2 linked regions of the Flammeovirga agarivorans genome follow. The protein of the gene in region 1 binds, or shares a complex with, the protein of each later gene. Links are inferred from orthologs where the notes say so. Each region holds a gene or a part of one and is shown on either strand. Other genes may lie near its edges.

Region 1 (16,271 bases):
AGAACCGAAAAGCGTCACATGAATACGAGTTTATTGAAAAATTCGTAGCAGGTGTTGCTTTAAAAGGTTCAGAGATCAAATCAATTCGTATGCAAAAAGTAAGTTTGCAAGATGCATTCTGTCTTTTTATAGGTGATGAATTGATCGTAAGAAGTATGCATATTGCTCCCTATGAAATGGGAGGTCATAATAACCATGAAGCCAAAGCAGATCGTAAACTTTTACTGACTAGAAAAGAACTAACTAAACTAGATAAAAAAGTAAAAGAGAACGGTTTTACAATTGTTCCTACTCAGTTATTTATTAATGACAGAGGTTTAGCTAAAATTGAAGTTGCTTTAGCTAGAGGTAAAAAACTTTATGACAAACGACAGGACTTAAAAGCAAAGGACCAGTCGAGGGAAATGTCTAAAGTAAGGTACTAACAAACTACTAGGATGATGAGTTATATCCTTCTAAATAATGAAATAATAAAAACTAGTAAAGCAGGAGTTTCTATTACAGATAGAGGTTTACAATATGGTGATGGCATCTTTGAAACCATGATCACTAACAATGGAAACATCCGCTTTTTACAAGATCATTTGGATAGAATTTCAAAAGGTGCGAAAGAGTTACTTTTTGAAGTTCCTGAGAATATTCTGACTACAGACTACATCAACGAACAAGTTCTTCAACTCAAAAAGAAAAATAACTTACCTGAAGAATGCAGAATAAAGCTGATGCTCTGGAGAGGTGAAGGAGGATTATACACCCCTACTTCAAAAGAATGTGAGTTTGCATTAATTGTTGATGAATATATTCCAACCCCTCCTCGATGTGGTTTAGAAACAGACTTTGCTGAAACTGTTTGTGTAGCAGCTTCGCCGGTTTCGTTTTGTAAAACCTTATCTTCTCTAACTTATACATTAGCAGGGATAGAAAAAACAAAGAAGTCTCTTGATGATGTTATCCTTTTAAGTCAAGAAGGATTTATAGCTGAGACTATTAGCGGAAATATCTTTTGGGTAAAAGACAATATAATATTTACTCCAAAAGTTTCTGTGGGATGTGTTTCTGGAATTAGTCGTAAGAATATTATCGCTGATTTAGAAAATAAAGGGTACAAGGTAAAAAGGGTACTTGCAAGAAAAGCTGACCTTGCTGACGCTGATGCTGTACTCTCTACCAACGTTACTGGCGTTAGTACAATTAAATCTATTGGCGAAACAGTCTATAAAAGTAAAAATGGTTGGAGACAGGTATTTGAAAGTGTTTACCACTATTAGATTCCACTTCAAATAAAAAATAAGCCACTGAAAATCTTAATTTCAGTGGCTTATTTTTTGCAAGTAATTCTAGCTACAATGCTTTAAATGCTTCAAGGAATCGATTATTTTCTTCAGGTGTACCTATAGAAATTCTCAGCCCCTCGTCACATAATAATACTTTTGCTCTATTTCGAATTATGATCCCTTGCTCTACCAATTTATTATAATCGTCTGTAGCATTTTCTACTTGAATTAGAATAAAGTTAGCATCAGAAGGGAAGATATTTTTCACTCTTGAAATCTCACTAAGTTCTTTTTCTAAACGTTGACGTTCAGAAAGCAAAGTAGCTACCATCTCTTTTACCTTATCAACATTATCAAGTGCCTCTAATGCTTTCTCTTGTGTCAGTTGATTGATATTATATGGAGGTTTGATAACATTAAAGATATCTACTACCTGTTTGTTAGCGAACATCATACCTAACCTTAGACCTGCCATACCCCAAGCTTTAGAGAAGGTCTGTAATACAACAAGGTTTTCATACTCCTCTAATTTTCCAATAAAACTAGGCTCAGATGAAAAATCGATATAAGCCTCATCAACCACTACAATACCTTTAAATTGCTCTAATAGTTGAATAATCTTATCCGATGAAACTGCATTACCTGTAGGGTTATTCGGAGAACATACAAAGATGATCTTAGTATTATTATCAACTGCATTTAATATACCTTCAACATCTAAATCTAATGTTGAAGTTAAAGCCACTTTTCTTAATTCTACATTATTTAATGCAGCACTTACTTGATACATACCATAAGTAGGAGGAAGAATAACAACATTCTCCTTTTGAGGCTCAACAAATGCTCTGAATAGCAAATCGATCGGCTCATCACTTCCGTTTCCTAAGAAAATATTTTCTGTTGGAATACCTTTAAGCACCGAAAGCTTTTCCTTTACTGCTCTTTGATATGGATCTGGATACCTATTGTAAGGCTCACCTGTAGCTGTGCCAAATGGATTTTCATTGGCATCTAAAAATACATTTTGATCTGAAACTTCTTCGAATTCGTCTCTTGCAGACGAATAGGGTTCCATTTCTTTAATGTGATTTCTAATTAATTTTTGTATATCAGTAGTAATTTTTTCCATAGTTGGATTGCAATTGAAACAGTATTAATAGCACACTAATTCAACAGTTTATCAATACCTAATACAAACACTGTTGATGAATATTGTTCTTTTCCTGATGAATTTTGCTTGATACCTCCAAAGATAACCAATTTATCTTTAGAAATAGTCGCTCCCATTCCTCTTAACTTGCCAATATTTGTTTGATATCTTTTCAAACTACCCTTTAAAGTATCATAGATAAAAATCTGCTCGTTACTAAAAAGAATGATATAGTGACGGTATTGTGTAACAGCTGCGTCGACAATTGGTTCTGGTAATTTACCCACTTTTACCCATCGATTCACCTTTATATTATACATAAAGATATCGTCTACTGCTTTTTCATTTCTACCACCAAAAGTGTATATTTTTCCATCAACAGTAGCTCCATAGGTAATCATTTGCTTTGGCATACTTGCCAATTGTTTCCAAGTACTGTTTTCCGGATTGAAGGAATACAAGGTATTTGAATAGGTATCTTCATCTAACATCCCTCCAAAAGCATAGATGATATTCTTTGATACCGCCAACCCAGATTTGTATAAAGGTTGAGGATTTACTGATACGTCCTTTAAAAATGGTATTTGTGCGTTAAAGTTGACTTCTCTAACGTTGATATCTATGTCGTCAATATTTTCGTCGTGTTTACTTTCATTTCCATTCAATAGAAACATTGAACCGTTGACAGTCGTTGCATTAATATTCTTTTCAGCACGTATATGTATAGGAGTCAATTCACTCCATATTTCTCTATCTATATTAAATAGTAAGATATTATCGAAGTTTTCTCCCGATTTATTTTCCCCTCCTATTACAAACGTTGATGTCCCATTGCTACAATAACCCATATATGCTCTTGGCTGTGGCAGAGGTGTAGATCTTATAAACCTCACAGTAGCATTTTCATATTCTCTAAAATTTGCAGAGATACAGGATTGTAGTAAAACACCAACAAAACAAAGGAAAAACCGATATTTTGAAGATGACAGCTTCATACTAGTTTAATTTTATTAAGTACAAAAGTAATACATAGGTAAGTACTATCATTGTTTGTATGTTCTAATAGGTGTTATGTTTAGTTAAAAATAGCGACAAAAGTCAATGATTAAGGTATCCAAGAAAAAACTACTTATGTAGAAGCCACTGCCTGTTAGCTAATTCGACGATTTAAAATGTATTTCAACTAATAAATTAATTATCCTTTTTGACCATGAAACTTCAAGATATACAAGGTATTTTATGCGACCTTGACGGCGTATTGTACAATGACTCTCAACTCATTGATGGAGTAATCGAAAGTATCAACACATTAAAAAATAGAGGGTATAAATTCCTGTTTGTTACCAATACTTCTGGAGTAACTTCTGACGAGTTATTTGTTCGATTAACGAATATGGGTATACCTGTCTCGAGTGATGAAATTCTAAGTCCTCCATTAGCTGCATTGAATTATGTAAAAGAAAAAAAGTATAATACGGTAGAAGTATTAGGTGGACACTCGATAAAAGAATTATTCTACAAAGACTTAAAAAAAGATATTGACAACCCAGAAGCAATTATTGTGGGAGATATTGGTAAGAATTGGGATTATCAATTAATGAATTCATTATTCAATAAAATATTAAATGGAAGCGATATTATTGGGCTTCACAAAGGAAAATTTTGGAAGTCTTCTGATGGGCTTAGAATTGATATTGGAGCCTTCATTAAAGGATTAGAGTTTGCCACATCCAAGGAATCTATTTGTATTGGTAAGCCACAAAAAGAATTCTATGAATCAGCAATAAAAAAAATCAATATATCTCCGAATAACTTATTAATGATTGGCGATGATATTATTGGTGATATTCAGGGTGCAAAAGAAGCAAATCTCACCGCTATACAAGTCAAAACGGGAAAATACAGAGAAGAATTAACGAAGAATGCGATCATTCAGCCTGATATAATCGTTAATGATTTCAATGAATTAAAAGACCTATTACCTTAAAATTAGCGACCAGTATATCTAACCAAAGATTGTCCTGTCGCTTGTGAAATAAGTGCCCAAGAGTCAAAATCAAATGTAATGACCAAAGCATCTGCAGGCGACAGTGAATTAATTTCCTCTCCGGTTAAATACTCCGCAAAAAACGACAATGTTGGATTATGTCCAACGATAGCCACGCAATCTGCTTCATCACTTCTTTCATTGACAAAATCTAATAGCCTACCCACTGTAGCATCATAAAAGTCTGATTCTGCGAAAGATGCCTCTTCAGGGATTTCCAATTGTTCTAACAATACCTGAGTGGTTGCCTTAGTTCTTTCAGCATCAGAATAAAATACTATTTCAGGTATATATGTGCCAGATTTAATCCTTTTTGAGGTATGCATGGCTTGCATATATCCTTGTTGGGTTAATACTCTTAATTTATCTTCTACTCCAAAATAAGGTGATTCCGCTTCAGCATGTCTTATTAGTAATAGTGTCTTCATTGATCTGGTTTATTGTTATTATTCTTGCTTTTTAATTCGAATTGAATTTAATCATTTTTTTATAAAAAAAGGAAATCATTTCTCTCAATCTTCGGCCATTAATCAATTGAGTTGAACCTTTACTACCAATGTATCTATTTTCCTTACTATCCATGCTTAAATAAAATGACTTTTGCAGAATAAATTGTATAACAAGAATTTTTTTTCAAGACATTTTTTGATTAATATAGCATAGAATATTTTCCAATTTTACTTTAAATTTTAAATCAATCTCGTAATGAACGAAATCGAAGAAATTGTATTTAATGCGATCAAAAAAGATAAGGATTATCTAAACGTTTTGAAAAAACAACTGAAAGACACAAATCCGTTTACAGTTGCCGTTCAAATGCAAGATGATCTTAAGAAAGTAGATCAACACCAGGGAATTTATGATACAATTTTATCAAAAGTAGATTTGTATAAAATAGCCACAAAATTAAATGAAAAGCGTCCTTACAACAAAAAATCATAACGCTTTAACAACACAAACAAACTCTTCTAAGAAACACTTGGAAGAGTTTTGCTTTTTTTAACCCTATCATAAATTGTAAATAATGACAAAATTCTACAGCTTTTTACGTGTATTCGTTTACCTTTTTATGGGTAGTTTATTCGTAAACTGTTCCTCTAATCAGCAACAAGAAGAACAAAAATTGAAACATACATTCGAAATTTCTACTTCCACAGAAGACATTCAAGATCATAAAATCATCATCTACCAAATGATGACAAGGTTATTCGGTAACACAAATTCTACCAATAAACTTTGGGGTACACTGAAAGATAATGGCGTTGGTAAATTTGATGATATTAATGACGATGCACTTCAAGGCATCAAAGACTTGGGGGCTACTCACGTTTGGTATACAGGGGTAATTGAGCATGCCGTTATCACTGATTATAGAAAATATGGAATCCATATTGACGATGCCGATGTTGTAAAAGGTAGAGCAGGGTCTCCTTATGCCATTAAAGATTACTATGACGTAAATCCAGACTTATCCAACAAAGTCAACAACCGTTTAGAAGAGTTTGAATCATTGATTGAAAGAACGCACAAAAATGGTTTAAAAGTAATCATTGACTTTGTTCCCAATCATGTAGCAAGAAAATATCATTCTGACAAAAAGCCTAAAGGTGTTGTAGACCTAGGAGCTGATGACAATACAAAAGTAGGCTTTGAAGCCAACAACAATTTCTATTATATCCCTGGAAAACCATTTGTTGTTCCTTCAGGATATGTTCCATTAGGTGGGGATAAATTCCCAACTGCAGACGGCAAGTTCAACGAAAACCCAGCTAAGGTATCTGGTAATGGAGCTGTTACTAATACACCTTCTGTAAATGATTGGTTTGAAACTGTGCGTTTAAATTATGGTGTCAATCACCTATCTGGAAATGGCGAAAAAGTGTTTGATATTAATGGAGATGTGCCTTCAACTTGGAAAAAAACACTTGCTATCTTAAAATATTGGACAGAAAAAGGTGTTGACGGTTTCCGCTGTGATATGGCAGAAATGGTCCCTGTTGAATATTGGGCTTGGATGATTCCTCAAATCAAAGCTATTAATCCTAATATTAGATTTATTGCAGAAGTTTATAATCCTAAAGAATACCGCAACTATATCTTCACTGGTAAATTCGATTACTTATATGATAAAGTTGGTGTTTACGATACTTTAAGAGCTGTAATGGAAGACCGTCCTGGCTCTTCACTTGCACACCTAACTAAGGTTTGGAAAGATATGGATGGGTTCAACAACCATATGTTAAGATTCTTAGAGAACCATGATGAGCAACGTATTGCATCAAAAGAATTCTCTAAAAACCCTTACCCAGGTATTCCAGGCATGGCAGTTAGTGCAGCACTAGGTAGTGGTCCGGTAATGGTCTATTTTGGACAAGAAGTAGGTGAACCTGGTGCTGGTGAGTCTGGTTTTAGTGGAGATGATGGTAGAACAACCATTTTTGATTATTGGGGTGTTCCAGAACATCAAAAGTGGGTCAATGACCATAAATATGATGGTGGAAAATTATCTGATGCTCAAAAAGCTTTAAGAAATAAATACAAGCAAATCCTTCATGCATCTACTAATGATGCTGCTATCCGAAAAGGTCAACTTATAGATCTTCAGCAATTCAATAATACTAATTCTAGTTACAACTCTGAAAAAACTTATTCTTTTATCAGATACGTTGGAAACCAAAGAGTGTTAGTTGTTGCCAATTTTGAGAATCAGGCAATTACAACAGAAGTAATCATTCCTACGATTGTTCAAGAAGCAATAGGATTAAAAGGTAATGAAGTGATTGATGCTAAAGACTTAATATCTGGCAAAAACATTAAGCTTGATTTTAACAGTGCTGATGAAAGCGGTACTAGTATTTCGATTCCAGCTAATGATGCTTACTATATTGAATTTTAGTTAGGCACTTTGCTTTAACAAGGGAGGGAATTGATGAAAATTTATCATTGATTCCCTCCTTTTTTATTAAAATTATCAATGGTGTTTTCATTCTGTCGAAAGAATCTTAATTTTGAAGTAAAATCAAACGCTGTCAAGCACCAACAAAAAAACTGTTGAATGAAAGTTGCTATTATTAAATACAACGCAGGAAACGTTCAATCTGTGCGTTATGCATTACAACGTATCGGAATTGATCCTATCCTAACAGACAATCCTGAAGAAATAACATCAGCAGACAAAGTGATTTTTCCTGGTGTAGGAGAAGCAAAGTCTGCAATGGATTACTTGAAAGAACGTAAGTTAGATCAATTAATTAAAGACCTAAAACAACCGACTTTAGGTGTTTGTTTAGGACTTCAATTAATGTGTAATCATTCAGAAGAAAGGGATACTGATTGCTTAGGAATTTTCGATACCAACGTAAAGAAATTCCAAAGTGAAATTTTGAAAGTTCCTCATATGGGGTGGAATAATATTCATGATCTAAAAACAGATCTTTACAAAGGCATTCATGAAAATGATTATGTTTACTATGTACATAGTTATTTTGCAGAACTTTGTGAAAACACTATTGCTGTAACAGATTATGTTAATCCATACAGTGCCTCATTGCATAAGGATAATTTCTTTGCAGCACAGTTTCACCCAGAGAAAAGTGGTGATGTTGGACAGAAAATCATTCAAAACTTTATAACAAACTTCTAACATGTCTCACAAACTTGATATCATCCCTGCCATTGATCTAATTGATGGTAAATTGGTAAGATTATCACAAGGTGATTATGCTCAAAAAACTGTTTACGCGGACGATCCTTTAGTCATTGCTAAGCAGTTTGAAGATGCAGGAATTAAACGTCTACACTTAGTTGATCTTGATGGAGCAAAAGTGAAACATGTGGTAAACTATGGTGTTTTAGACAGAATTGTTTCCAATACTTCTTTAGTTGTTGACTTCGGTGGAGGTATCCAGTCGGACGAAGATCTTCAAAAAGTATTTGATCATGGTGCTGAAATGGTAACATGTGGCAGTATTGCTGTTAAAGAGCCAGAGAAGTTCACTTCATGGATTGAGAAGTTTGGCGCAGAAAGAATGATTCTTGCTGCAGATGCAAAAAATAAAATGATTGCTGTTAGTGGATGGCAAGAAGATTCGAAAGTCCCACTTTTTGATTATCTTCAAGATTACACTACTAAAGGAATTACTAAAGTACTTTGTACTGACATTTCTAAAGACGGTATGATGCAAGGTCCCAATACTGAACTCTACCGTGAAATTATAGCACAATTCCCAAATATGGAATTAATTGCTAGTGGAGGCGTTAGTAAATATGAAGACTTAGTCGCTTTAGAAGAAGCAAAAATACCATCAGTTGTTGTAGGTAAGGCCATTTATGAAGGCACAATATCGATCGAACAGATCTACGCACACAACAGCAAATAAAAATATTTATAACAGTGGCTATCATGGCCACTGTTTACCTCCATTAAAAGCCTATGATCCCCAAATTACAATTCGATTTACTTGAACCCTATAAGCACCAAATAAATCATTTTATAACCACCAGAACAGGTGGAATGAGTCAACCACCATTCAATACTTTAAACTTGGGAAACATCAATAAAGATAGATTAGAAGATGTTTTAGCCAATAGACAAATTGTAAAAGAAATTCTTGGTTGCGAACGACTTTTTGTTGGAGAGCAAAAACATACGAATACAGTTGCCATCGTAAAAGAAGAGCACTTACCTTCTTTAATTGAAGAAGAAAACCCTTTTCCTGAAACCGATGGTATTATTACTAATGTCAAAAACATTGGTTTATTAACCTTGGCTGCAGACTGTACCCCAATCATATTATTCGACCCTCAAAAACAGGTCATTGGTGTTGTACATTCAGGTTGGAAAGGTACTGAATTAAAAATTCTTTCAGTAGCACTACAAAAAATGATGGATGAGTTTGAATCGGAAGCAAAAGATATTCTTATTTGTTTTGGACCATTCATCAAAAAAGAATCTTATGAAATAGGTGAAGACGTTATTGAACTTTTCAAAAATGCATATCCAGAAATTATAGATGAAGTTATTTTACCTCATCCAATTGAAGGCAAAGCATTTTTAAATATAGAAGCAGCTCAACTGGCACAGTGTAATGCTTTCAATATTCCTTCAGAAAACATTCAATTTCTACCTTTTGATACTTACACAGATCATAGGTTCTACTCTGCAAGAAAAGCTGCTCCTATGGAAACAGGGCGTTTCGGTGGAGTTATTGTATTGAGGTAGTTTTACTAGACTCAACTACCAGTTTTAGTTCTTCTAAAGCCACTTGATATTGAGTGGCTATTTTTTTGTTATAGTCAGACATATAGGCTACAAGTCTCACCATTGGATTAAATCCAAAATCACCTTTCTCATTCCAAGTAACTAATGTTCCTTGATCACCTCCTTCTAGTGTGAACACTATATCAGAAATAAATGCCCCGTCATTTGTGATCATTTGTAGTTGTATTTCATCATAAGGATTCGAAGATAAAATCTTCAATTGTGCCTTTGACCCATCATTTCCAAACCATGAATGTACTGCTCCTTCTCCTTCTTCTGGACCTAAAAACTGTGGGTCTACTCTACTCTCTGGATCTTCTAACTTAAAAGCCCACTTTTCCCACTTTTGTAAATTATCTATATAAAAAAATATCTTGGAAGGTTTAGATTGTATCAGTACTTGTTCATTTACTTCATAATGTGAAGGAAGGAATAACCCTACTCCAAAAAATAGAACAAGAATAGAAAATACACCTAAAGAAAATGATCTAATTACATTCATTGTTTAGTTATTATTTTGATGACAAAATTAATGGAAATTTTATCATCAATTCAATATAGTTTTTACATTCTTTCTTTATAAATTTAGGTAAAAGGTATTACAAAGTGTATTTTTAGTTTTTGTGCATTTAAACCGGTTTACTAGATAACTGATATGATAACTGAACAACCAAAGTACATTGTAGGAATTGGAGCGTCTGCTGGAGGCTTAGAGGCCATCAAAGATTTCTTCATCAATTACCATGCAGACAATGACTTAAGTTTTATTGTTGTTCAACATCTATCTCAAGATCATAAAAGCTTAATGAGTGAGCTTTTAGAAAAAGTAACTCATTTAAAAATCGTAGAGGTAAACCAAGATCACGCTATTCTCAGAAACCATATTTATCTTATCAATAACCACACTACACTTCAAATCAAGAACAATAGAATTGTAGTTACAGAAAGATCTGATAAAAACAAGACGCTAACTTATCCTATCAACTTACTGTTTGATAGTCTTGCAAAAGAAATCGGGAAAAAAGCTATTGGAATAGTCCTTTCAGGGACCGGGAGTGATGGATCTAAAGGTTTGAAAGCTGTCAAAGACTATGGTGGTATCACAATGGTACAACACCCTGACTTAGCTAAATTCAATGGGATGCCTTTTTCTGCAATTCAAGCAGCTAACCCGGACTATATCTTAAGCACAAAGGAAATGTCAAATCTTTTAAGTGATCTAACGGTTATTGAAAATGGTAATTCCTCAGAAGAATCCATCAAAAATATTGAGGATATCATTGATTTAGTTTCTACGAATGAAGGTATCGATTTCAACCTGTACAAAAGTCAGACTTTATACAGAAGGATCTTGAAAATGATGGAATACCAGGACATTCATTCTATCAAAGAGTACTACGATCACCTTCAATACCATCCACAAGATGTAAAAAAGCTATGCAATAGCTTTATGATTGGTGTGACGACATTCTTTAGAGACCCTGAAGAATGGGAATTTTTAGAAGCAGTTGTTCTGCCAAAAATACTCACAAAAGATATTATTAGAATTTGGTCTATCGGCTGTAGTACTGGTCAGGAGGCTTACTCTATTGCAATTTTAGTAAGAGAACTGTTAGGTAATAATGCAGCAGTTAAAGATATAAAAATATTTGCTACAGATATTAATGAAAATGCCATTCACAGAGCATCTGAAGGCTTTTTCTCTGATAGTGAAATACAACATCTGCCAAAGAAATACCAAGAAAAGTATTTTGACTTCAATGGTAAATATTATGAGGTAAAAGAGGATATCAGAAGCATTATCACTTTTGTTCAACATGATATTCTATCTACCCCTCCTTTTTTAAATATAGACCTAATTACTTGTAGAAACTTATTGATATATCTTAATCAAAGAACTCAGAATAAAATTCTGAATACCATTAAGTTTTCTATGAACAAAGGAAGTTACCTCTTCCTAGGCCCTTCGGAGAAAAACTTCTCTGATAAATATTTAGAAGAAATCAACGTAAAAAGAAAGTTCTTCAGACTTAAAGAAAAGTTCAAAATTATTGATATGGATAACACTTCAAAAATCAATAAAAAAGTAAAAAAAGCAGACCAGAAAACGGAAAAAGTTGCCCCTCTACCAACTAAGTATTTTTCAGAATTAGAAAGAGGGCTTATCAACTATTTCTGTAACTCTTTTATCGTATTAGATACAGATGAGAATATTATCTTTTCAACTGATGATATAGGCAAATACTTAAAGTTTCCGAAATCTGAATTAGTCCTTAAGGAAACATTAGAATTCGAGATCTATATCGATATTATCAGAGAGGTGAAAAAGGTAATTGCTGATGGTAATACAAGAAGACTGAAGAAGTTAAAGATAAATGCCAACAGTCAGGACCAATCTGATATTATTATCAGAAGGATGAGGACTTCAGATGGCGAAAACTTAATCATTATTGAATTCTCAACCAGTAATGATGACAAAGAAGAAGATATTATCGATCAAGACAATAATATCAATAACCTCAAAAATGAGATCAAACAACTTCACTTGGAACTAAAAAGAGCCAATAAGAAGATTGAAATGATCAACGAAGATTATCAGGTAAACAATGAAGAACTGATGTCTTCAAATGAGGAACTGCAAAGTAGTAATGAAGAGTTACAATCCGTCAACGAAGAACTTTATACGGTTAACCAAGAATATAAAGATAAACTGGATGAGATTTCCATCCTTAATGATGACTTTTTAAACTTATTCCAGTCAGCCGGTATTGCCAGTCTATACTTGGATAAAGACTTAAAGATTAGAAGGATTGCTCCTAATGCATCCAAATTTTTCGGGATAGAAAAGGAAGATATTGGTAGAAGTATTCTTCAGTTTAATACTTTCTTTGAAATTGAAGATGGTTTGATTTCTATTATTGACCGAGCTATCAAGAGCAAAGAAATCCAGGAAATTGAAATTAAGAATGCACAAAACTTATCTTATTTACTTAGAGTTTCTCCAATTGGTTCATATAATTCTAAGAGCGATGGCATCATCTTGTCGTTCATTCCAATAAGTGAGTTTAGTCCTATTATTCAATTAAATAAAAATGTTGAATTGTATAGTAAAGTGATTGAAAGAACTAAAGCACTATATGAATATCAACAGATTTATTCTTGGAGTTGGCAAAAGGACAACAACAGTTTTCATATTGATGAAAAAGCTAAAAAATTCATCAACTATAATTCATATGAAACTTTCTTCTGGAGAAGTCTCGAAGAACAGTTATCTGAATACCATAAAACTGAGTTTACCCGTAAAATCAATAATAGTATAAAAGATGGCAGTAGCTTTACTATGAGCCTATCAGTTGGGCGATATATTATTGAATTTACCTGTATGGCTAAGATGACCAAAGGTAAAGTTTCTCACTTATATGGTACCATTAAAGACAATACTCAATCTGAATTAAATAGAAAGAAGCTAAAGCAACTCGCTTCTACATATCTTGAGTTATCAGATTTAGATCAATTTGGTACTTTTAAGATGAAATCTAACGCTGAAAAGTCTGTAAAAATCAATGATACTCTGTTAAACTGGTTTGAGTTTAATTCTCAAGAACACAACTACAGCCTTGATGATATCATCGAACATATCCATCCAGAAGACAGAGGTGAATTTGCTAAAATCACTCAACAGAAAAAATTTAGTATAGTCGTTCGTTTCATTACTCAAAGTAAAAAGACTCTTTTCCTTAAGTTCGAGGGAGTCAATAAAACTTTAGAAAAGAAAGACAGAACCATGCTACTTGCCATTGTATTTGATATTAGTGATAGTAAGTCGCTAGAAATGCAATGGAAAGAAACGGTAAATATTGCAGAAAAAACTACACAAACCCTTGCCTTACAAAACGAGCAATTAGAAAGCTATACTTACATCGCTTCTCACAACATTCGTTCACCTCTCTCAAACTTATTAGCTCTTATGGAGTTATACGAAAATGAGAAGAGTGCAGAAGAAAGAGAGAACTTTATTGATCTATTTAGAAAAGCACTTCATCAGTTAGAAAAAACAGTCAATAATTTATCAGATGCCATAAAAGTACAGCAAAATATTAGTCTTGAACGTAAAGACATGCTGATTAAAGAGGAATTGATGAAAGTGATGGATGTGTTATCTGGTCAAATCAATAAATATGGTGTTTTAGTAAGCTTTGATATAGAAAGAGGTTTAAGGATTAATTACCCTGAAGAATACCTGAAAAGTATCTTCTTAAACCTAATGAGTAATGCTATTAAATATAGATCTAATGAGCGACTCCCAATTATAGAAGTTGAGGCTTACGAAAAGGATCATTCCGTATTTATTGAAATAAAGGATAACGGAATTGGCATTGATTTAGATAAATTTAGTCATAGAATATTTGGTATGTACCAGACATTCCATGCTAACCAAGATGCCCGAGGTTTAGGATTATTCCTTACAAAAAACCAAATTGAAGCTACAGGAGGTACAATTGCTGTAGACTCTACGGTTAACCAAGGCACTAAATTTATGATTACGATACCTAAAGAAAAGATATGATTCACGGATATATATATAGCAGCGAAAGCAAAGAACCATTTGACCACGAAAGCTTAACTAAGCTACAGGAACATTCTTCTAGAAAGAATAAAGAACACAGAATTACGGGATACCTTACTTTTAAGCAGGGTATTTTTATACAATATATTGAAGGTCCAAAAAGTCAATTGGATCAATTAATTCAAAACTTAAAAAGGGATGATCGACATACATTTATCAATGAGTTGTATTTCGAGAAACCAGATCGAATTTTTGAAAATTGGAATATGAGATATATTGATTTTGATGATTTAATTGAAATTGGTTTTCATGAATTATTAGAAACAGCATTCTTTACAATCAACAATAGTTTTTTTACCAAAGATGAATCTATTGAAAAGATTAACAGAATGTTAGAGAAAATTGCTGAAGTAATGTACAAGCCTAATTAAACTATTGTTTAGTTAAGTACATTAAAAACATACTAACCATTTTTTAAGTCTGTAGCTTCCAACACCTTAGACTTAGAAAGTGGTTTTTCTATATACCCAGCTATATTTGGATTGTTATCTGCCTTCTCTTTATCCATAGGGTGAATACTTGAACTCAGCATATAGATCGTGTAATTCTTTATATTCCCAGACTCTACCAATTTATCTACTACTTGCCAGCCATCCAAACCTGGCATATTAAGGTCCAAGAATAAGATGTTTTTGTGGGTATCTTCTTTAAAGTTATGTTCACTTAAAAAGTGATCACCGCTTCTAAAAAATAGTGTGGGTATTTCTCTTAGTACTTCCAGGCTATTTAGTATGATTTTAGCTATTTCAATGAGTAGCTCATCATCATCAATAAATATCAGTTGTTTCTTCATGAGTAGAGTTAGAGTTTTTTTAACAATATACAAATTTCATCTTTGTATTTTAAATCACTTTTAAAAAATAACAGATAAGATTTTAGTAAATTGCGGTGATAGTATCTATTTCAATTCATGTATAGAGAGACTCTAAGGCTAATTTGTATTACTTTTTTATTCCTTACAATATCAAAGGTTTCATTTTCACAAACAGAAGATAGTACGTCTTTACAAAAAATAAAGGTAAAAGCGTATGTTCCTTTTATTGTTGGAGACTCTGTATACAAATACAAAAAAGATACAGTTGTTTTTATACCAAAAGGTATGTTTGAGGAAGATTCCCTTTCCCGACAACATTCTACTGAGTTTTATAACAACCTACAGAAAATTCTAGGAAAAAGACGTTTAACTAGGGAACTTTCTAACCTACTACTAGTAAACAATGCTGTTGCAGATACAACAGATGAATTAGAAGAAGATCTGTTGAACACAGGAATGTGTTTTGATGAAAAAATTGTTAGGAGTATCACCTTTATTCGTCTTCCCCCTTTCGGTGGAGATGTTCAGCAGCCGTATCCAATTATCACAACGAAGGTCACTAAGTATGCCAATGGTATTCATAACCGTACCAAGGAATATGTAATAGACAACAACTTGATTTTCAATGTGGGTGATCTCATTTCTGACAATGAAATTTCTGAAAGTGAACGTATTCTCCGTACATTACCCTTTATCAAGGACGCTGAAATTTATGGTTGTGAATTGCCTAATAATCTCATAGATATCTATGTCGTTACGAAAGATCAATGGACGATTGGTGTAACCGGTGGTACTTATAATCGAAATGATTTTGGTGCAGGTGTTTACAATTCCAATTTCCTTGGTATGGGTCAATATGTTGCCATTGGAGGAATTTACCAACCTGATTCTCCAAAAGGAAAATTAGGATTTGACGTACAATACAATTACCGTAATATATCAGGTACTTTTATCGATGTTGAAGGATCTTTTGTAGACAGTTACGATCGAAGTCTCTATGAAGTATCGACCAAAAGAGATTTCATTACTTCTGCTACGAAATGGGCAGGACAATTAGAGTATCATAACAACAGGGATCGCTATGGTTATGCAACCTCTG
Region 2 (16,405 bases), on another replicon or contig:
GAATTACTTTCCTTCTTTGTTTCTTAGTTCAACAACATGGTCAGACATGCGTTTACATAACTGATGTATTTCAGCTGCCATTTTTTCATCACCTGTTGCGTTCATGATGTTTTGAGCAATACCACCCATAGCATCAATATAGAAAAACTTCAGTTCTTCTACAGTCATCTCCTTACCCCACAAACCAATACGTAAAGTTTCTTTACGCTCGTGGTCCCAGATGTTTAAATCAAAAGCTCGTGTTTCTTGTAAGCCTTGCTCACCAGAATCATCTGCCTTCCAGAAAATCTTTTCCGGAATATTCTGATCATCCAATTCTACCTTAACACGAATCTGTGACTCTTTCATATGATTAATTTTGTTTGGCTATACCTTCTTTGATAATTCATGCAAAGTTGCATAATTTCAAGGAATAAACACAACTTTCCACAAAACAGATTTATACATGCTACAAAGATTTGTTAGAATGTCATTTCAAGAGGAACACATAAAGACCTTCAAAGAGCTATTTAGCGAAGTTCAACCTAAAATCAAAGAATTTGAAGGCTGTCATTCAGTTCAACTACTACAAGATAGTACTGATAAAAAAGTCTTTATGACTTTCTCTGTCTGGGATTCAGAAGATGCTTTAAATAATTACAGGGAATCAGACTTTTTTAAAGCTACTTGGAGAAAGACTAAGGTACTATTCAAGCAAAAGCCTGAAGCCTTTTCTATGAATATCATTCAATAAAAAAAGAAGTCATAAGTATATGACTTCTTTCTAATATATCTTTTTAAGTGATTAACTTAATCTCCGAAATATTCTGTCCCAGCCTCTGGAGTTTCAAAAATCACTACTTTGTATAAGGCAGGTAATGAAGTCTTAATTTTGTTCCAAACCCACATTGAAATTACTTCTGATGTCGGGTTTTCTAAACCTTCCACCTCGTTAAGGAAATTATGATCTAGAATTTTCCAAATTGGCATAGCCACCTCATCTATCTCATTGAAATCAATTACCCATTCATAAGGCATTACTAATTCGCCGTCAAAATGTAATTCCATTTTCCAAGAGTGTCCATGTATTCTTCTACAAGGATGTCCCTCAGGCATATTTGGTAAAAAGTGTGCAGCTTCGAAAGTATAGGATTTAAATATCTTCATGGTGTTTTTGCATCAAATGTAAAATTCATGCAAAAGTAGAAGATTGATTTTTCTCTAATGAAGGATTTTAAACACCAATTCTTTAAGATTTTCGTCATCAGATAATGATGCTCTAATCCCTTTGGCCTTTAAATCGGCATCTTGAAGGTGTTCTATTATCGTAAGTACTTTTAGTTTCGGGTAATTTGTAGCGGCTATTTTATAATCTTTAACGAAATAAGGGTTAACACCCAAAAGTTTAGATAGTGATTGATCATTTTGAGAATAGTTCTCATGTACTACCAGTATTTTTGAGAAATAGGTAAACAAGGTCCCTACTACAAGAATAAAAGGATTGCTTTTAGCATTTTCATTGAAATACATCACAATTCTATTGGCTTTCAAAACATCCTTAACACCTAATGCATTTTGTAATTCAAATACATTATATTCTCTGCTAATTCCTATATGCTTTGAAATTAACGATTCTGTGATTTCTGTTTCCTCATTATAATTTAACATCAATTTCTCCAATTCATTAGAGATTCTCGTTAAATCATTGCCTATATATTCAGCAATCATATTGACTGCTCGATCTTTAATCTTATAATTTTTCTCTTTACAAAAAGTCTTTATCCAACCAGGAATCTTATTATCGTAAAGCTTTTTAGTATCTAAAAGAACAGCATTTTTATCGACTGCTTTTTTTGCAGCACCTCTTCCGTCTAATTTCTTATTTTTAAGACAAATCACCAACACTGTAGTTGGAACTGGGGTTGTTGCATATTGTGCGAACATTTCCTGACTTGACTTTCTATTTAAATCTGGAAGATCTTGACCTTCTTTTACAATAATAACCTGACGCATAGCCATCATTGGAAAGCGTCTTGCACTTTCTAATACTTGTACTAACGTTGTATCTTTACCGTAAAGAATAGTCTGATTGAAACTTTTCTCAGCATCAGTTAAGGCATTCTTTTCTACGTATGAGGCAATTTGATCAATAAAAAAAGGCTCATCACCTTGCAATACATACAAAGGAGAAAAGTTACCTTCTTTCATCTTATTCAAGATAGAATCTGCCGTAAATGCCATAAAAAAGTTTGTTCTTAATTGTGAAAAATTTCGTGGTGCAATTTAGATGTTGAAAAAGGAAAAGAAAAGTATTACTTAGTGTTTATCATCAATAAAAACAAAGAAGAATAAAAAATAAGAATTATTCACCAGGTTGCACTAGAATTCCATATTCAATTACCTTTTCTTCAATAACAGTCCCTATTTCATTAAAACCATTATAATAGGTCGGGTCCAATATAAACACAACATATACTTTAGTATCTCCAGTTTGACTTGTCTGTGTTTCCCAATCAATCACAGATGGGTTTGAACCACTTTCATTACTAGCTATCCAAGCTTCAATATTTGCTTGTTTTTCTTCATCGGTATCCCCTTCTATAGTCTCGTAATATATTGGGTTAGCTTCACAAGGATCATTACCAAAAAATGGGTTTCTCACTCGTTGTCCATTTCCTAAAGTAATCACCTCTTTATTTATATTCTCCGCCTGACAATATGGATTACCTAAGAGTTCTGCATCATCACTACGTAATTCATAGTACTTCCTCTTGACATCTCTATATTCAGAATAGACTTTACCAATATCTTTCGCGTAAACTACATTCTTTTTCTCCTCAGATTTAGTGACTTCATTTTCAATATCAATCTCTGTAATCTGAGCTGTATTTGTAAAATTCTTATCATCAAAAGCGAAGAACCTACCAATAGATTTAGCAGTATATCTTAAATCAAAACCTGAAGGACTTGTCGAACCTTGGTTATTGAACGCATTTTGATCCCATTGAAGCCTATCGTAAATAGGGTTAACTAACTTAATATAGGGAATACCATTCTCGTACCTGATAATGTTATTGTCTCTATAAGTAACTGCCCAAACGGAATCCAAAACCCACTCTTGATTTTCATCACTCCTTTTATAGCGTTGTAATCGATGGTTAGTATGACCAAACCCGTCTTCATAAGGCTTATCTATTCTTTCCATCAATTGGATTGAATTTTCATAGATAATGCCATCATCTCGGTCTGAACTATCTTGATCAATCAGAATACTATCTATCTCATACGTAATGTACCACCCTTCTTCTATTGGATAATATTGGCTTCCATCAGAAAAATTTGGTCCTTGAAAATCATTTTGAGAACAAGATAAAAGAACCACAAGAAAAAATATGAATAAGGATAATTGGCGAATAACAGTCATTTCTTTGATTGATTATTTAAGTAAATATATAAAAAAAACCCTACCAAATAGTAGGGTTTAAGATACTTCTGATAAAAGTATTTATATAAATAAACTTAAAGTCTATTAAATGAAAGGGTTCTTTTCTCTGTGATCAGCAAGATCTTGGAATTCACCTTCTAACTCAGCTAAACGACCTTCTTCAGGTGTATTTGAAGCTTTTGTTTTAGAGAAAGGAACAGTTTGTGGAATAAAGTCACCATAACCATCATCCTCAGCACCTGGCTTAGAATAATCGTATGGCCAACGATATACAACTGGAAGTGGACCAGGCCAGTTACCGTGACCAGGAACTCTTGGAGTTGTCCACTCTAATGTATTAGACTTCCATGGGTTCAATGGAGCAATTCTACCTCTAAACATACTCCAGAAGAAGTTGAATACGAAAATAAATTGACCTGTTACTGTAACAATCGCTGCAATTGAAATAAAAGTATTTAAATCAGCAAAAGTTGAGAACGCATCGAAGTTTGTGAATGAGTAGTATCTTCTTGGGAAACCTGCGATACCAATGTAGTGCATTGGGAAGAATACCATATAAGCACCTAAGAACGTTAACCAGAAGTGAACATAACCTAAAGCTGTATTCATCATTCTACCAAACATTTTTGGGAACCAGTGGTAAACACCAGCCATCATACCAAAGAATGCTGCAGAACCCATTACTAAGTGGAAGTGAGCTACTACAAAGTAAGTATCATGAAGTTGGATATCTAAAGCAGAGTTACCAAGGATAATACCTGTTACACCACCTGAGATAAATAATGATACTAAACCAATTGAGAACAACATTGCTGGAGTAAATACGATATTACCTCTAAATAATGTTGTGATATAGTTGAATGCCTTTACCGCAGATGGAACTGCAATAATCAGCGTCAAGAACATAAAGATCGTTCCTAAGAATGGGTTCATACCAGATACGAACATGTGGTGTGCCCATACAATAAATGAAAGGAACGCAATACCTAACATTGAACCAATCATCGCTCTGTAACCAAAGATAGGCTTTCTTGAGTTTGTAGAAATAACTTCTGAAGTTAAACCTAAGGCTGGTAATAATACGATATATACCTCAGGGTGACCTAAGAACCAGAATAAGTGTTGGAATAAGATTGGGCTACCACCTGAATGAGATAATAACTCACCTTGGATATAAATGTCAGATAAATAGAAAGAAGTACCAAAACTACGATCAAACACTAATAAAAGTGCTGCTGCAAAAAGTACAGGGAACGATAACACACCGATGATCGCTGTAATAAAGAACGACCAGATAGTAAGAGGAAGCTTTGCAAATGACATACCTGCAGCTCTCAAGTTAATTGTCGTTGCGATATAGTTGATAGATCCTAATAATGACGATGCAATAAAGAATACCATTGACACTAACCATAATGTCATACCTGTACCAGAACCTGATACTGCTTGAGGTAATGCTGATAATGGAGGATAAATTACCCAACCACCAGAAGCAGGACCTGTAGAGATGAACAATGATGCTAACATGATTACTGATGCTAGTGCAAATAACCAGTACGATAACATGTTCATAAATCCTGATGCCATATCACGAGCACCAATTTGTAAAGGAATCAAGAAGTTGGAGAAAGTACCACTTAATCCAGCTGTTAATACGAAGAATACCATAATGGTACCATGCATCGTTACTGCAGCTAAATAAAAAGTTGTATCCATTTTACCAGACTCAGTGATCCAATCACCTAAAAGAGGTCTTAACCACTCTAAGTTAGCTTCCGGGAAACCTAACTGAATACGGAATAATAATGATAAACCACCACCAATGATGGCCCAAAGAATACCTGAAATAAGGTATTGTTTAGCAATTACTTTATGGTCGTAAGAGAACACATAGTTTGTCCAGAAATTGCCATGGTGATCATGGTGATCATCATGACCCACTGCGTTATGTTCTACGTCTAATACTACGCTTGCCATGTCTATGATTCTTTATAGTTATTTCGTTGTATCTAAATTTAGTTTGCTTGAGCTACGCTATCTTTCGACTTCTTAGCTTCCCACTCAGCCATATAGTCAGGATTTTTCTCTAACCAAGGCTTTTGCTTTTGTAACCAAGCATCATACTCCTTTTGCGTTACGATCTTAACAATCTTACGCATACCAAAGTGACCGTATCCACAAACTTCTGTACAAGCTAATTCGTAATTAAATTTAGCATTGTTAGTTTTCTTACGCATCTCCTCAGTAGTAATTGTTGGAGTAAACTTAAAGCGTGTTGGCATACCTGGCACGGCATCCATCTTCACTCTAAAGTGAGGTAAGAATACAGAGTGAATTACATCAATTGCTCTAATCTTCAATTCCACCTCTTTACCTACTGGTAAAACGATTTCACGAGCCATAAAGTCATCTGTAGCATTCACATCATCAAAGTCCACACCCATTGAGTTAGTATTATCGATATTTGCCACATCGTACTTACCCAATTTTAAATCTTTACCTGGGTAGCGAATCTCCCATGCAAATTGTTTACCCATTAATTCAACTTGGATTGCATCGTCATGTGCAGGTGCTGTGATGTCAGACCACGCTCTCCAACCGAAGATTACAAGTACTGCCATTACAATTGCAGGAACTGCTGTCCAAGCAATTTCCAACATATCGTTATGTGGATAATAGTGAGCTTTTCTTTTCTCCGAATGTTGAAAGAAAAATGGGAAAGTGAACAGAAGAATGTGTGTTAATGCAAATGCAGCAAACACAATTCCTAACGTAATGTTAAATAGTGAGTCTGTTTCTTTACCATGGATTGATGCAGCTTCAGGAAGGAAATACTGTGAGGCGTCGTTATACGACCAGTAAATCAAGCCAAACCCTACTACCAATAAAATTGGAAAAATAGCAGCGTTTATCTTATTACTTGATGAAACTTTTTTTTCATCTCCTTTAGCAATCCCTACTAAAGTGATAATTCGATAAACCAAAGCCAATACAGCTATGATTAATATCGCACCCGTGGCAAAAAGTAAAGCCGTTGTCATACCTTCTTAATAGTGTGTAGTTTGTGATATACTTTTTTATAGTGACAATTTGATCGTCGAAATTGTTTTATGTGAAGTTCAGTTCGCATAAAAATTCTCTCAAATATATTAAAGAAAATTGGTATTGATGATAAATATCATGCTTTTTTGATGACTAAATTCGATATTTTATAAAAAGGGCATGAATATCAAGAAGATAAAAACAAAAAAGTCACTTTTTTAGTAAGTGACTTTGATTACTTCAATACCTGCTTTTCTTAATAAATCCAACCCTGAAGTATCCCTATATTCTCTTTTATAATAGAACTTAACTATACCTGCTTGTATGATAAGTTTTGCACATCCAAAACAACAACTATCCGTACAATAAATACTTGCTCCATCTGTAGAATAAGTGGACTTCGCTGCCTTAGTAATCGCATTAGCTTCGGCATGTAATACTTCCTCTTTTGTTTTAAGCACAACTGTCTTCTCACCTGTCTCTTCGTTAGAAGACTCTAATTCAAACTCACAAGCATTATCAAATCCTTTTGGTGTACCGTTATACCCCATAGATATAATATTGCCATTCTTAACAATTATAGCTCCCACTTTCAAGCGTACACATCTACTTAACTCTGCAATAGATTCTGCACATCGCATAAAAGCAATATCAAATTCTTGACCTCGACTCATGACAAAAAGTTTTACGTCTGACGTTAAAAAATTACGATTGTAAAAAAAGCTCACGACTAAATAGCCGTGAGCTTCAAATATATTCTTTTCAGAAAAAATTATCTACTTAAGTAAAGATTTCTTCTAGAGTAAATATCTCTAAAGTACTCATCTTTTAAGTTGTCGATGAAGTAGATTGCTTCACCTGTAGACTTCATTTCTGGTCCTAACTGCTTATCAACATTAGGGAATTTATTGAATGAGAAGACAGGTACTTTGATTGCGTAACCTTTCTTCACTGGCTTGAAGTCAAAGTCAGTTACTTTGTTCTTACCTAACATCACTTTAGTTGCATAATTTACGTATGGCTCTTGGTAAGCCTTACAGATAAATGGAACTGTACGAGATGCTCTTGGGTTCGCTTCAATGATGTATACTTTATCATCTTTGATCGCAAACTGAATATTCAATAAACCTTTTGTTTTCAAGGCAATTGCAATCTTCTTAGTGTACTCTTTGATTTGCTCAATCACTAAGTCTCCTAAGTTATATGGAGGCAATACTGCATAAGAGTCACCTGAGTGAATACCGGCAGGCTCAATATGCTCCATAATACCGATGATATAAACATTTTCACCATCACAGATCGCATCTGCTTCTGCTTCAATTGCACCGTCTAAGTAATGGTCTAGAAGTACTTTGTTACCTGGGATATCTCTTAAAGTTTCAACAACATGTTGCTCTAATTCTTCCTCGTTGATAACGATCTTCATTTTCTGACCACCTAATACATAAGAAGGTCTTACTAATAGAGGGAATCCTAAATCTTCAGCTTTATCTAAAGCCTCATCAGCAGTTTCGATTACATCGAATTTAGGGTAAGGGATATTATTCTCTTTCAATAATGTAGAGAAGCTACCTCTATCCTCTGCTAAATCAAGTGCTTCATAACTAGTACCTAAGATTTTGATACCATACTTAGTTAACTTCTCAGCAATCTTAAGTGCAGTCTGACCACCTAACTGAACGATTACACCTTCTGGTTTCTCGTGTAAGATGATTTCGTAGATATGCTCCCAGAATACTGGTTCGAAGTATAATTTATCTGCAACATCAGGGTCAGTCGATACCGTTTCAGGGTTACAGTTGATCATGATTGTCTCATAGCCCGCCTCTTTAGAAGCTAATACACCATGCACACAGCAGTAATCAAACTCAATACCTTGACCAATACGGTTAGGACCTGCTCCTAATACTACAATCTTTTTCTTCTTAGTAGTGTTTGATTCATTTTCAGAATCAAAAGTTGAGTAGAAATAAGGAGTTTTCGCCTCAAATTCAGCAGCACATGTATCTACTAACTTGAATTGACGTTTGATGCCCATTTCCTCATAACGCTTATTGAATACTTCAGATTCTAAACAACCTAAAGTATGAGCGATTTGACGGTCACCAAATCCTTTTTCTTTTGCTTCACGCATTAGTTCAAAAGGAATTGTATCTACAGTAAACTCAGATATTTTCTTTTCAACTAATACTAGATCTAAAATCTGACGTAAGAACCACTTATCAATTTTAGTAATCTTACGAACAGTTCTCATTGCGATACCAAGCTTCATTGCATCCCAAATTGCAAACAATCTATCCCATGATGGATGCTCCAATTTGTAAAGAATTTCATCTTGGTTCGTATTTTCTTTCCCATCAGCACCAATACCATTACGTTTAATCTCTAAAGATTGGCAACCTTTCTGTAATGCTTCTTGGAAAGTACGGCCGATACCCATTACTTCACCTACAGCTTTCATTTGTAGACCAAGTTCAGTATCTGCACCTTTAAATTTATCAAAGTTCCAACGAGGGATCTTAACAATTACATAATCTAATGCAGGCTCAAAGAACGCTGAAGTAGTACCTGTAATTGGATTTTTCAATTCATCTAAATTGTAACCAATAGCTAATTTTGCTGCAATCTTAGCGATCGGATAACCTGTTGCTTTAGAAGCTAAAGCTGAAGAACGAGAAACACGAGGGTTAATCTCGATACCAATGATTTCGTCGTCGTTTGGTGAAACTGAGAACTGGACATTACATCCACCCGCAAAGTTACCAATTCCGTTCATCATTTTGATTGCCAAATCTCTCATCTTCTGATACACTGTATCAGGTAAAGTTTGAGCAGGGGCTACTGTAATTGAATCACCTGTATGAACACCCATTGGGTCAAAGTTCTCAATAGAACAGATGATAATTACGTTACCAATGTTATCACGAAGTAATTCTAACTCGTATTCTTTCCATCCTAAAATAGACTGCTCAACAAGTACTTCATGAACAGGTGACATTTCTAAACCTCTTTTTAGAGCTTTCTCGAAATCCTCTTGAGAGTGAACGAATCCACCACCTGTACCACCCATTGTGAATGATGGACGGATTACTAGTGGGAAACCAATCTCTTGAGCAATTTCCTTACCTTCTAAGAATGACTTAGCTGTACGACCTGTACATACACCAACATTAAGTTCAAGCATTTTCTGTCTGAAAAGCTCTCTATCTTCTGTTAGATTGATCGCGTCTACATCAACACCGATCATTTCTACTCCAAAATCTTCCCAGATTCCGGCTTCTTGGCAATCAATCGCAAGATTAAGTGCTGTTTGACCACCCATTGTTGGCAATACAGCATCAATTTCATGCTTTTCAAGAATTTCTCTGATGTATTTTTTCTCCAGAGGTCGGAGATAGACATTATCGGCGGTCACCGAATCTGTCATAATAGTTGCAGGATTAGAATTAATCAAGGTTACTTCGATACCTTCTTCTCGCAATGATCTCGCTGCTTGAGATCCTGAGTAATCAAACTCACAAGCTTGACCAATAATGATTGGTCCACTCCCGATGATAAGTACCGATTTGATGTGATTCTTCTTTGGCATTTTGCTATTCTTTAAAAAACATGACTTAACACTCGGGATGCAAAACTAAGCTTATTTTTAGTAAATGCATCAAAAAATTATAAATAAAATAGCAGAATGCAATTAAAATTGAATTATCTATAAAATATAAAAAAGTTCATTTATCTTTGTACTTTTTCTAAAATCTCCCTGTATGCTAACAAAACGAATAATTCCCTGCCTAGATATAAAGGATGGAAAAACAGTCAAAGGCGTTAATTTTGTGGAACTTAGAGACGCTGGAGACCCAGTCGAACTGGCCCAAATCTACTCTGATCAGGGGGCTGACGAACTTGTTTTCCTAGATATCACTGCAACTGTTGAAAAAAGGAAGACTTTGATCGAATTAGTTCAAAAAGTCGCTTCAAAAATCAATATTCCATTTACTGTAGGTGGTGGCATCTCTAGTGTTGAAGACGTATCTGCTTTATTAAACGCTGGAGCTGACAAGGTATCTATCAATTCATCTGCAGTAAAAAGACCTGAATTGATCAACGAATTAGCCAATGAATTTGGAAGCCAATGTATCGTAGTTGCTGTTGACACACGCTTTGTTAATGGTGAACATATTGTACATGTAAGAGGAGGTAGAACTCCAACAGAGCTTAGAACAATTCCTTGGGTACATGAATGTCAGGAAAGAGGTGCTGGTGAAATATTACTTACCTCAATGGATCATGACGGAACAAAAGCAGGATTTGCTATCGAACTAACTAAAGAAATTTCTACTTCTTTGAACATTCCGGTTATTGCTTCTGGAGGTGCTGGATTAGAAGAGCATTTCATTGATCTGTTTCAACAAAACGGAGCAGATGCAGCATTAGCAGCTAGTATTTTCCACTTTAAAGAAATCTCAATCCCTCATTTAAAAGGGCATTTAAAAGAAAGTAATATTGAAGTAAGAGTATAAAAATACTTAATTACCACTTCATAAAATGAACATACATTCATTAGTTGATCTATAAGGATTCCTAATACAATTGTTCATTTAACAAATATATCTTATTATTGCAGGCACGATTATCTAGCAAACAATACAAAATTAAGTTACTAATTGTAAATCAACCATTTACAATAAAAACTTATACATTTAAGTTTCGTATTTTTGTTATGAAAAGATATCGAATGCTTTATTAAGAAGATTTAAGACACAAACCATGTATATTGAAGTTTTAAAATCAAAAATCCACCGTGTGAAGGTCACACAAGCAGAATTAAACTACGTAGGTAGTATCACTGTTGATCAGGATTTAATGGATGCTGCCAACATCATTGAAGGCGAAAAAGTACAAATCGTTAACAATAATAATGGTGAGCGTTTTGAAACTTATGTAATTACAGGAGAACGCGGTAGCGGTACAATTTGTTTAAATGGTGCAGCAGCAAGAAAAGTACAAGTAGGTGATATTCTTATTATTATCTCTTATGCTTTAATGAAACAAAAGAAGGCAAAAGAATACTCTCCAAAATTAGTTTTCCCTAATGACGATAATAAATTAGAAGATTAATTTATACAGTATTAAAAATACATTTGGCCAACTTGATTCAATGAATTAAGTTGGCTAATTTGTTTCTATAAGCAGTTTAGCTTTATCGAAACGTTACTACACAATTCTCTATTTGGAGATACTAACGATGAAAATACAAGACATTTTAAAATATATTTTTTCGATTTTTTTAGCTGGGATTCTTTTGTGGTATGTCTTAAAAGAGCAAAATATTAAAGAAGTAGCCGAATCTATCAAAGATCTTCATTGGGGTTGGCTCATCCTTTCATCATTGACAGCTATCCTCAGTCACTACTTTAGAGGATTAAGATGGGGGCTTATGCTAAAACCATTAAACTTAAAGACAAGCAACTCTAATCTTTTTATGGCAACAATGTCAGGATATGCAGGAAATGTAATCATACCTAGATTTGGAGAATTTTTCAGATGTGGTATCCTCCAAAAGCTATCTGGAATTCCTGCAAAAACATCATTTGGTGCCGTAGTCATTGAAAGAGCTATTGATTTAGTAGTATTTATTATTCTTTTTTCAATTGCCTTTTTCAGTCAATTCGATATTTTATATCAAATGGTACTTCCATTTCTTGAAGGAAATGAAGCCCAAATGAATCAGAAGTTTATATTATTAGGAGCTATCCTACTTTTCTTCATTACAGGGATTTTCATCCTTTATAAAGTAAGAGACCGTTTATCAAAAACAAAGATATACAGAACAATACACTCATTAATCCTTGGAGTTATCGAAGGAATGCAAGCTGTATTTAAACTAAAGAGAAAAGAATTTATCATTTATATTGCCTATACAATTGCAATATGGCTTTGTTACTTTTATATGAGCTATGTCGTATTTAAAGTTTTAGATGAAACAGCACATTTATCTTTATTCGTCGGCTTTGTAATGATGATGATGAGTGGACTAGGTATGGTAATCCCTACTCCTGGAGGCACAGGTTCCGTTCATTTCTTTGCCTCACAAACATTAATGGCCTACGGTATTTCAGCAACTACTTCTATTGCTTATGCCTTAGTAATGCATACCTCTCAAACTGTTATGATCTTAACCGTTGGAGGTATTAGTATTATCATAGCTAATTTCAAAAAAGGACATCAACAAACCACATTAGAAATTCAAAATGAAGCACAGTAAAGAGAAAATTGTTGACTTAAATAAAGCTCTTCAAATAAGAAAAGAGTGGAAAAATAACAATGAAAAAGTCGTTTTCACTAATGGCTGTTTCGACATCGTTCACCTAGGCCATGTAGACTACCTTGAACAAGCTCGATTAAAAGGTTCTAAAATGATATTGGGCTTAAATACTGATGCTTCTGTAAAACGTCTAAAAGGCGATGAGCGACCTATCAATAATGAATATGCAAGAGCTAGATTACTTGCTGCTTTTGAATTTATTGATATGGTAATATTATTTGGAGATGACACTCCCTTAGATTTAATCTCAACACTATTACCAGATGTCTTGGTAAAAGGGGCAGACTATACAATCGACAACATTGTAGGAGCGAAAGAAGTCTTAGAAAATGGCGGAAGTGTAGAAACCATTGAACTTGTAGAGGGTTTTTCTACCTCTTCAATAATAGATAAAATAAGAAAATACGGTTTATAAAAAGAAAGGGTAGTGATTAATTCAAAATCACTACCCTTTCTTTTTGTTATCCTTCTAATTGATTCACAAGAACAACATATTGCGACTCTGCTTCCTCAGCAGAAGTTCCTTCAATTTTTTTCCAGGCATCCCATTTAGCATTACCTTTAAAATCAAACCCTCCGGGTCTTTCTGTATTTACATCCCCTTCTGTCGCTTGCTTAAAAAGGGCATATAATTTTAATAGATCGTCATTCGATGGTCGCTCAGACAATTGGTTTACTCTTACCTGAGCATCTTTAAAAGCTTCTGAAGCCATAATAAATGTGTGTTTTGTTTAAGGTGTATTTAAAAAATTATTGAATTACTCTTTTCCAGACTTCTGTTCTTCCAAACAGTTTAATTCCAACATAGCCTCTCATTTTTAAAACATTTGGACCTGCACTTGTAATACTACCACTGTAAGTCTTTCCAGAATCAGGATCATAAACTTCACCATCTTCCCAAGTACCTTTCCCTTTATATTTAAAACCTGTCAGGATATTCATATTTTCAAGTAGAACTTCCCTCTTTGAGGCATCAGGATTCAACTTATCAATTCTAGGACCTCCATCTTCTTCTTTATCACGAAGCATCCAAACGATCTTTCCTACTGCAACATCACCCTCGATTGAAATCTCAACATGTGCATCTTCAAGACCTGTAAGCCAAATACCTTCAATATTTTTTTGCTGCAAATCAGACATAGTTTTTAAATGATTATCGTTTATCAGTTATAATATTTCAGAATCTATCAATAGATAAGCTCTATTGTAAAAATGATCATTCACTTTTAAAAATGCAAATAAAAAATAGGATACACTTTCATGTACCCTATTCCTTATATTTAACCTAAAATGGTTCTATTAATATAATGTTCTAAACTTAATTGTATTATCGATTGCTTTCATATCTTCTAACAATTCAGGATTGTAAGACTGATCGATATCAGTAATCACATAACCGATCTCTTCATTTGTTTTAAGATATTGACCTAAGATATTACATCCGTGTTTAGCAAAAACGTTGTTCATCTGAGCTAAGATACCAGATACGTTTTTGTGAATATGAAGTAACCTATGTCCGTTTTCTAAACGAGGTAACTGAACATTCGGGAAGTTCACACTATTGAATGAGCTACCTGTATTTACATATTCAATCATTTTACCAGGAACAAAATCGGCAATATTTTCTTGTGCTTCCAAAGTACTACCCCCAATGTGTGGAGTTAAGATCAGGTTATCACCTTTAACTGGAGCATCAAAAGTATCATTATTATTCTTTGGTTCAACAGGGAATACATCAATTGCAGCACCTGCTAAATGTTTTGAATCTAATGCTACTTGTAACGCATCTAATTCAACAACTGGACCACGAGCTAAGTTGACAAGGATTGCACCTTTCTTCATCTTATTGATATGCTCACCAGTAAAGAATCTTTTATTTTCTGGTCTACCATCAACATGCAATGATACTACATCAGAAATAGCTAAAAGCTCATCTAATGATGAAAGTTTTGTAGCATTACCTAAAGCAAGCTTCTCTACTACATCATAGTAATAAACATCCATACCTAACATCTCTGCAAGAATAGATAATTGAGAACCGATATTACCATATCCGATAATACCTAGCTTCTTACCTCTTACCTCAAAGCTACCAGATGCAGACTTACTCCACTCACCTCTATCCATTTGACGTAAACGTCTTGGAATTTGACGCATTAGTAAAATGATTTCACCAATTGCCATTTCCACAACAGAACGAGTATTACTAAAAGGAGCGTTGAATACACAAACACCATGTTCTGTACATGCATCTAAATCTATTTGGTTTGTACCAATACAGAATGCACCTACAATCATCAATCTATCTGCAGCCTCTACTACTTTTCTTGTTAGCATTGTTTTAGAACGAATACCCAAGATGTGAACACCTTTAATCTTTTCACATAATTCGTCTTCGTCTAAAGCTCCACCAAGAAGCTCAACTTGATATCCTTCGTCTTCTAATTTTTGTTTAGCATCTTGATGCACATTTTCTAAAAGAAGAACTTTTATTTTACTCTTTGGGAATGATGTTGCCATAGGATGTTTAATCGAGTATAATATTTCATCAAAACTACTAGCCTCCACATCTGCTTTAGCTAATACTTTTTCTCTTTTCACATTTTCAGTAAACGCAAAAAACGTTTTTGCTAATCCTGCCTCTCTAATTTCATAATCAGTATAACCGTCTCCGATAACATAAACGTCTCCGTCTAATGCTAATTCTTTCATCAACTTCACTTTACCTTTATGCTCAGAAAGTGGATTTGAAGCATCAAAACCAGTCACTTCATCTTTATCATTGTAAGTAAAAGTATTTGCATAGATATTCTCTTCTTTAATACCATACTCTTTTACTACAGGTGTAATGAAGTCTTTAAAACCACTGGAGACAATCAATACATTATCTTTCTCTTTTGTGAAAAACTCTCTGTTTCTTTTTACTGATTCAGAAACTAGTTTTTTCAACTCGTCAGACAATTGAGATACATCTTTTTTCGTCGCCTCCAACAACGCTAAACGTTGCTCCAATGCTTCTCTAAAAGACAGTTCTCCAGCCATTGCCTGATCAGTAAGATCTTTAATTCTCTCCCCTACTTCAATTTTTTTGTCCGTACCTTCATAAAGGATATCACTTAAAATATCCAATGCTTCTACTTTGGTAAACGTACTATCGAAGTCAATTACAAAAAATTTCTTGTCAGCCATGATTACTAATTCTGTCTTTTGTTACAATCGCAAACTCAAAAATATTATTTAATCATCAATTATTTATAATTTTCATCCATTTATTACCAAATTATCAACAAAAAGATAGAATTTATTGATTTTTCACACTTTTACAGATTAATCTACAAGTACGTCCTTTATTTTCTTAGGAAGTTTATCGAAGACCAATTGATAGGAATGATCCACCCATTTTTTCACTTCACTGTCGTCCATATCACTATTTACTACTATAGTATTCCAATGCTTTTTATTCATGTGATATCCCGGTAATACAGAAGTGTATCTCTCCCGTAATTCTATTGCCAACTCTGGATCACACTTCACATTTATACTCTCAAACATTTCTATGTTAGTGATCGTAAACACTTTTTCTCCAACCTTAAAAACTAATGTCGTTTCATCGAATA

The links.
Region 2: the proteins of hisH (region 1) and hisF are in contact, whole or in part, in a crystal structure (PDB 6RU0), measured with the Thermotoga maritima proteins. The link is inferred for Flammeovirga agarivorans from one-to-one orthologs. Residues at the interface, in WP_004080484.1 of Thermotoga maritima: Asn15, Arg18, Arg22, Arg117, Leu118, Pro119, His120, Met121, Gly122, Trp123, Asn124, Asn134, Gly135, Tyr136, Tyr138, Val140, Tyr158, Glu180, Lys181, Ser182, Ser183, Lys184, Ile185; in WP_004080486.1 of Thermotoga maritima: Met1, Leu2, Ala3, Arg5, Ser40, Glu41, Asp45, Glu46, Ala70, Glu71, Ile73, Asp74, Ile75, Pro76, Phe77, Asp98, Lys99, Ser122, Gln123, Glu161, Thr195, Leu196, Asn247, Arg249, Glu251.

Annotation. Positions count from the first base shown.
Region 1 is NZ_JABAIL010000001.1:1,043,168-1,059,438, reverse strand. What follows is about bases 6,601-9,320. They hold hisH (imidazole glycerol phosphate synthase subunit HisH), read left to right. Parts: upstream 6,601-7,526; coding sequence 7,527-8,114; downstream 8,115-9,320. Other genes in these bases: pgeF (peptidoglycan editing factor PgeF), read left to right, coding at 8,985-9,320; hisA (1-(5-phosphoribosyl)-5-[(5-phosphoribosylamino)methylideneamino]imidazole-4-carboxamide isomerase), read left to right, coding at 8,116-8,850; HGP29_RS04280 (alpha-amylase family protein), read left to right, coding at 6,601-7,367. In the rest of the region: SsrA-binding protein SmpB, read left to right, coding at 1-425; HGP29_RS04310 (aminotransferase class IV), read left to right, coding at 438-1,268; hisC (histidinol-phosphate transaminase), read right to left, coding at 1,342-2,403; HGP29_RS04300 (Kelch repeat-containing protein), read right to left, coding at 2,439-3,419; HGP29_RS04295 (TIGR01458 family HAD-type hydrolase), read left to right, coding at 3,635-4,411; HGP29_RS04290 (SixA phosphatase family protein), read right to left, coding at 4,414-4,899; HGP29_RS04285 (hypothetical protein), read left to right, coding at 5,177-5,413; more of HGP29_RS04280, read left to right, coding at 5,496-6,600; more of pgeF, read left to right, coding at 9,321-9,692; HGP29_RS04260 (SRPBCC family protein), read right to left, coding at 9,676-10,233; HGP29_RS04255 (CheR family methyltransferase), read left to right, coding at 10,387-14,298; HGP29_RS04250 (BLUF domain-containing protein), read left to right, coding at 14,295-14,729; HGP29_RS04245 (response regulator), read right to left, coding at 14,762-15,151; HGP29_RS04240 (hypothetical protein), read left to right, coding at 15,269-16,271. UniProt on the Escherichia coli protein: IGPS catalyzes the conversion of PRFAR and glutamine to IGP, AICAR and glutamate. The HisH subunit catalyzes the hydrolysis of glutamine to glutamate and ammonia as part of the synthesis of IGP and AICAR.
Region 2 is NZ_JABAIL010000010.1:158,120-174,524, forward strand. What follows is about bases 9,252-12,105. They hold hisF (imidazole glycerol phosphate synthase subunit HisF), read left to right. Parts: upstream 9,252-10,227; coding sequence 10,228-10,983; downstream 10,984-12,105. Other genes in these bases: carB (carbamoyl-phosphate synthase large subunit), read right to left, coding at 9,252-10,055; panD (aspartate 1-decarboxylase), read left to right, coding at 11,231-11,581; HGP29_RS23720 (lysylphosphatidylglycerol synthase transmembrane domain-containing protein), read left to right, coding at 11,709-12,105. Outside these bases: gliding motility protein GldC, read right to left, coding at 4-348; HGP29_RS23670 (putative quinol monooxygenase), read left to right, coding at 446-733; 6-carboxytetrahydropterin synthase QueD, read right to left, coding at 790-1,146; holA (DNA polymerase III subunit delta), read right to left, coding at 1,201-2,220; HGP29_RS23685 (hypothetical protein), read right to left, coding at 2,342-3,403; HGP29_RS23690 (cytochrome c oxidase subunit I), read right to left, coding at 3,509-5,401; HGP29_RS23695 (cytochrome c oxidase subunit II), read right to left, coding at 5,440-6,465; HGP29_RS23700 (deoxycytidylate deaminase), read right to left, coding at 6,685-7,140; more of carB, read right to left, coding at 7,239-9,251; more of HGP29_RS23720, read left to right, coding at 12,106-12,728; rfaE2 (D-glycero-beta-D-manno-heptose 1-phosphate adenylyltransferase), read left to right, coding at 12,715-13,203; HGP29_RS23730 (acyl-CoA-binding protein), read right to left, coding at 13,250-13,501; HGP29_RS23735 (DUF2147 domain-containing protein), read right to left, coding at 13,539-13,928; serA (phosphoglycerate dehydrogenase), read right to left, coding at 14,088-15,977; HGP29_RS23745 (MmcQ/YjbR family DNA-binding protein), read right to left, coding at 16,116-16,405.